Regions from separate parts of the Leuconostoc sp. DB-1 genome, predicted to be linked through region 2. Evidence: predicted binding sites of a transcription regulator. Region 2 holds the regulator's gene; the other holds the start of a gene.
What was found. Region 2 encodes LexA, which represses DNA repair genes until DNA is damaged. Its sites were predicted from a motif close to CNAACANNTGTTNG; they were not measured.

Region 1: parE (DNA topoisomerase IV subunit B) is a predicted target of LexA. The motif match lies at 1,267-1,280, and genes of this name have one in related genera.

What each region holds. Positions count from the first base shown of each region.
Region 1 covers NZ_JABFNJ010000001.1:1,095,451-1,098,639, forward strand. The annotation lists gene parE (DNA topoisomerase IV subunit B) at 1-1,245, opposite strand, end outside; gene plsY (glycerol-3-phosphate 1-O-acyltransferase PlsY) at 1,422-2,036, shown strand; gene dtd (D-aminoacyl-tRNA deacylase) at 2,030-2,479, opposite strand; partial or broken gene HFP47_RS05380 (bifunctional (p)ppGpp synthetase/guanosine-3',5'-bis(diphosphate) 3'-pyrophosphohydrolase) at 2,640-3,189, opposite strand, start outside.
Region 2 covers NZ_JABFNJ010000001.1:919,001-922,189, reverse strand. The annotation lists gene carB (carbamoyl-phosphate synthase large subunit) at 1-291, shown strand, start outside; gene pyrF (orotidine-5'-phosphate decarboxylase) at 336-1,031, shown strand; partial or broken gene pyrE (orotate phosphoribosyltransferase) at 1,032-1,663, shown strand; gene lexA (transcriptional repressor LexA) at 1,703-2,341, opposite strand; gene HFP47_RS04365 (YneF family protein) at 2,591-2,827, shown strand; gene HFP47_RS04360 (1-acyl-sn-glycerol-3-phosphate acyltransferase) at 2,838-3,189, opposite strand, start outside.

The sequences.
Region 1 (3,189 bases), 180 kb from region 2:
AGGTGCTAGCTTCCCGGAAAGCAGACGATCTTTCGCCCCTTTAGTTTTACCAGTGCGACTTTCGTCGCGGGCGCGACGAGCTGCTTCTCGAGCTTCGCGCGCGCGAAGTGCCTTACGGATTAAGTTTTGTCCGAAGTCACCATTTTCCATTAAGAAGCGTCCAAGAGTTTCATTAACCACAGAGTCAACAATACCACGTGCCTCTGGCGTTCCTAGTTTATCTTTGGTCTGTCCTTCAAACTGCAAAAACTGTTCTGGAACACGCAATGAAATAACAGCTGATAATCCTTCACGGACATCCGTGCCTTCTAAGTTTTTATCTTTATCTTTTAGTAAGTTGACTTTTCGTGCATATTCATTAAAAGCCTTTGTCCACGCAGTTCGGAAACCGACTTCGTGGGTTCCACCATCCTGTGTACGGACATTGTTAACAAATGAAAGAAGTGTTTCAGAGTAACCATCATTGTACTGCGCTGCAACATCAACAACAATACTCTCTTGTTCACCCTCAAAGGTCATAACTGGTCCGATAGTTTCTTTGTCTTCATTCAGAAAACCAACAAACGCTTCAAGACCTTTTTCATAATGATATTTTTCAACACGAACTGGATCAACTCTTTCGTCGGTTAACGTAAACTTAACACCACTCATTAAGAATGACGATTCACGCAAACGTTCTGCTAAAATATCAAATTTATAAACCGTAGCACTAAAAATTGTCGCATCTGGCTTGAAAGTAACCGTTGTCCCTGTTGGTTCCTTAGTTTTACCTAAATCTCGTAAGGTACCAACTGGATTACCACCATTCACGAATTCTTCTTGCCACTTATGGCCTTCGCGAACAATGGTTACCGTTAAGCTCTCCGACAATGCATTAACAACAGAAGAACCAACACCGTGTAACCCACCGGAAGTCGCATAGCCACCCTGCCCAAACTTTCCGCCGGCATGTAAAACTGTTAAAATAACTTCTGGTGTGGGTTTACCAGACTCATGCATGCCAATTGGCATCCCACGGCCAAAGTCTTGTACGGTGATAGCGTTATTATCATGTATCGTAACGCGAATTTCATTTCCATAGCCACCAAGTGCTTCATCGACAGCATTGTCAACGATTTCATAGACCAAGTGGTGCAAACCACGACCATCTGTTGAACCGATATACATTCCTGGACGTTTACGAACGGCCTCAAGTCCTTCTAAAATTTTTATTGAATCTGAATCATAATGATTTTTTTCTGGCATATTAATCTATCCTTCGATACACGAACCAGTGTTCGTGCGCTAATGTCAATCTATTTTATCATAGATGAAAATCTTGTTTCTGACAAGTGTCAATATTTTATTTTCAATAAGTTATGCCATATACTACTTAAATATATGGTAAACTTGTACTTGCTTTTATATTAAAGGGGTTTTTTATGTTTACTACTATATTAATGTTTATACTCTCTTACTTGATCGGATCTCTAGTCCCAGGATTTTGGGTAGGTAAAATCTTTTACCATAAAGATATTCGCGATGAGGGGTCAGGTAACATTGGTACTACCAATTCATTCCGTGTTTTGGGTATCCGAGCTGGCATAACTGTGCTGGCACTTGATATGCTTAAAGGTACGGCAGCAGGTTTGCTTCCCTTATTGTTCCATAGTAGCATTAATCCAATGTTAGTGGGTATTGGTGCCATACTGGGACACACGTTCTCCATCTGGATTGGCTTTAAAGGTGGTAAAGCAGTTGCTACTTCAGCTGGTGTATTACTTGCCTATAATCCCATATTTTTCATCATCATTATTAGTATTTTCGTTATTTTATTATCAATTAGTTCAATGGTATCTCTGAGCTCTATGATTAGTTTCTCATGCGCCGTCCTAATATCACTATACTATCATGATTGGATACTAACGATAGTTGCTACCATATTAACAATTTTTGTTTTCTACCGCCATCGTACAAATATTTCCCGAATCAGAAATGGTACAGAAAGTACTATACCATTTGGCTGGTATTATAACCACAAGAAAAGCGCTCATTGAGCGCTTTTTGTATCGAATAAAATTGTCACCGGTCCATCGTTTGTTAAGCTAACTTGCATATCCGCTCCAAATTCTCCAGTTTCAACCTGTAATCCACTTTCCCTTAATGTCGCATTGAATTGATTATACATAACAGTCGCAAATTCTGGTGCCCCTGCCTTGGTAAAACTTGGACGATTTCCTTTTTTAGTATCAGCAAACAACGTAAATTGTGAGATAGATAAAATAGCGCCAGAAACGTCTTCGATACTACGATTCATCCGGCCGCTTTCATCTTCAAAAATTCGTAAATTATGTATTTTCCGAACTAAATAATCTATATCTGCTTGCTCGTCACCGTCAGCAACGCCAACTAACAATACATATCCTTTGTTAATTGCTCCTTTTACTTGGTCGTCAATTTTAACACTAGCTTTGCTTACGCGTTGCAATACAACTTTCATGCTATCTCCATTCTAAAAATACATTTACTTGCTAACATCATACGTGAAAAACGATATCGTATCAAGAACTTTCAAACGTCTTCCAGTTTTAACACAATTTTTATCATAAAAAGCCTCAAAATTGTTTTATTTGAGGCTTATCAACATATTTTGACATATTTTAATGAAATGTGCGTTCCACATCGTATACTGCTGGTAGATTGTTTAGAGAATCCATAATTGCTGTCAGCTGTTCTGAATTTTTGACACCTATTGATAGAGAAACTTGCGCCATCCCGTTTTTTGTCACATGACCGTTAACAGAATTAACATAGCGCGTTCGTCCATTAACACTACGAAGTACATCGTTTAGCAATCCACCGCGGTTTTCACCATGAACAGTCAAATCAGCATCATAATTAGGTTTTGAGCCATTTTCATCTTCCCACTGTACATCCACAAGACGTTGTCCTTGAAGTTGAGCGGCTCGAATATTTGGGCACCCCACACGATGAACAGAAATACCACGTCCCTTCGTGATATAACCTTTAACATCGTCTCCTGGAACTGGTGTACAACATCGACCTAAACGTACTAATAAATTATCCACTCCTGCAATAACAATATCATCAGCCGTTGATTTTTGTCGTTTGGTGAAAGCTGTTTCATCACGAGTGATTTCGTGGCCTTCCTCCAGCATTTCACGCTGTAATTCTGCTGTAGCAGCTTCC
Region 2 (3,189 bases):
TTGTTTGCAACTGCCGGTACGGGTGCTTACTTGTCAGACAATGACTTGCCTGTGGAAGTACTCGATAAAATTTCGGAATCAGATAATAATGCGGTTGCAGCACTGCGTCAACAAAAAGTGCAGGTTGTTATTAACACAACTCAAGCAGATGACCGTGCTGAAAGCGATGGCCGCTTGATTAGAAATGCTGCGATTGAAAATGCCGTGCCTTTGTTTACTGCCTTAGACACAGTTAGTGCCTTCTTAGAAGTATTAGAGTCGCGCAGTTTTACAGTGAAAGAAATGCACTAAACTTTTTCAAATAAGCTTCGGCTTATGTACATAGGAGGATCATAATGACAGAACAGCCAGTTTTTATTGCTTTGGACTTTCCTGATGCAACTACTACTTACAAATTTTTGAAGCCTTTTTCAGATTTAGTAGAAAAGCCAGCATTGAAAGTTGGTATGGAACTTTTTTATCGTACGGGACCAGAGTTCATCACAGAACTACGTGCATTGGGCTATACGATTTTCTTAGATTTAAAACTTTACGATATTCCAAACACTGTTGGTCGTGCAGTCGCTAATATATCAAAACTAGATGTACAATATTTAACTCTGCATGCAGCTGGAGGGAAAAAAATGCTAGAAGCAGCTGTTGCCAATAAAAGTGAAGCGTTAAAATTACTTGCAGTGACGCAGCTAACTTCTTTTTCTGAAGCTGAGATACAAGAGATACAATTAACCACAGCAACTATTGAAGAAAGTGTTGCACATTTGGCTGAGCTTGCTTACTCGGTGGGCATAGACGGGACAATTAGTTCACCCTTAGAGGCTGGTTTAATTAAGTCACACACGAATGATCGATTTTTACGTATCACACCTGGTATTCGTTTAGCTGGTGATGAAGCTGGAGATCAAGTGCGTGTGACTACGCCAGGGGAAGCCAAGAAGTTGAATTCAACTGGATTAGTTGTTGGTCGATCAATTACACAATCGACCAACCCAGTGGCTGCATATCAATGTGTTGTCAATGAATGGAGAAAATAAATGACAGACTATAAACAACAAGTAGCTAATGATTTACTTGAAATTGGTGCCGTAAAATTTTCGCCAGAAGAACCTTTCACGTGGGCCTCGGGTATTAAGAGTCCAATATATACAGATAATCGGATGACCATTGGTTTCCCTTCGGTACGTCAAAATATATACAAAGGGCTGTCTGAACTAATAAAAAAGAATATAGTGACGTTGAGATTATTGGTGGAGTGGCTACTGCAGGTATTCCACATTCAGCTTGGGTAGCTGAAGAATTAAATAAACCAATGGTCTATGTACGTTCAAAACCCAAAGATCACGGGGCAGGTCGTCAAACGGAAGGTGCATTGGTAAAAAATCGTAAAGTCGTTCTGATTGATGATTTGATATCAACAGGTGGGTCTGTGTTGGCCGCAGTAAATGCGGTGCGTAAGGAGGGAGCAAGTGTCCTTGGTGTTGTTTCCATATTTTCTTATGAATTACCAGCTGGTAAAAAAAATTTTGCTGAAGCAGGACTAACATTTAACTCACTGACAACATATTCACAACTAATTGAAACAGCCGTTAAGCGTGGGGATCTCGATAAATCACAAGTTGAAACCTTACAAAACTGGAAGGAAAATCCAAATGCTTGGCAAGCATAATAAAAAGGCTCATCAGAGATGAGCCTTTTTATTTGGTTTTTAATAAATAGCGTCGCGATACAGTCCGATTACTTTTCCTAAAATAGAGACTTTTTGCAAAATAATTGGCGCCATGCTGTTATTTTCAGGTTGTAAGCGATAATGATCGGCTTCACGGAAAAAACGCTTAACTGTCGCTTCATTGTTATCATTCATTGCGACAACAACATCACCATTATCAGCATTCTCTTGCTTACGTACGATAACTTTGTCTCCATCTAGAATGCCAATGTTAACCATTGAATCACCATGAACATTAAGCATGAATAGGTCACCATCAAATTGCATTAAATTATCTGGGATAGGGAAAAATTCAGTTGCTTCTTCTTCTACTGCCAAAATTGGTGTACCCGCTGTAACCATTCCAAGTACCGGAATTTTTCCGGGTGTGGTTGAAATCCCAAGCATCTCTAAACCAATATCGGTTACTTCAATCGCACGAGCTCTTGGTTTAGAAGCATCTTTTAAAAGATAACCTTTTTTTACCAGACGTTCGATGTGACCGTGAATAGTTGAAGAAGATGATAATCCAACAGCTTCACCAATTTCTCGGACGGTTGGTGGGTAACCATTTTCTGATTGTGCTTCATGAATAAATCGAAGCACTTGAATTTGTTTGCTTTCTTGTGTAATTGCCATGATGGGTTTCCTACTTGTTAAATTTACTATCATCAGTATAACGGAAAAACACGAACAAATCAAACGTTTGTTCGTTATTTTTTTAAAAATTCAACCTAATATTAAATAAATAATAAAAAATTCGTGTTATTTATTTTTATAACGAACAAAATGGTTCATATTGAAAACGTTAACTCTGCAAGTTATTATAGCACGCCTTTGCTGGCTGTGCTATAATAATTATCAGACATTTTAGTAAGGAGAATATGCATGATTAGCACATGGCTAGCAATTTTGATTGCAGTGTTAACTTTAATTATTGGTTTGGTCGGTGGCTTTTTCTTGGCACGTAACTCAATGAAGAGTTATCTTGCAAAAAACCCACCTATTTCAGAAGAAATGATGAAATCAATGATGATGTCAATGGGACAAAAACCATCTCAAAAGAAATTGAACCAAATGATGGCTCAGATGAAGCAACAAAGTGCCAATTCGCAAAAAAAATAAGCCAATCGGCTTATTTTTTTTCTGAACGTTTTGGATCTACATATTTCCAAGTTGGGTCAATCTCAGCATCTAATTCTTGGAAAGCTGCTTGCATCTGCTCAGTATATTTAGCAATATTTTCCTTGTTCAATCGGTCTTTACGATCAATAATAATTGGCTCACCAAAATTAACTGTGGTATTATTACGTTTGAAAAGTTGACTGAACTTTACAGGGCCTTGATATACAGCTGGTACGATTGCCTTTCCAGCCATTCGTGCAATTAGAATGGAACCTGATTTTAAATCATCACTGTGTCTAGAACCAGAAGGAAACATTATTAAAGAGCGCTTGCCATCTTTTAATTCGCGTACAGGTATTTTG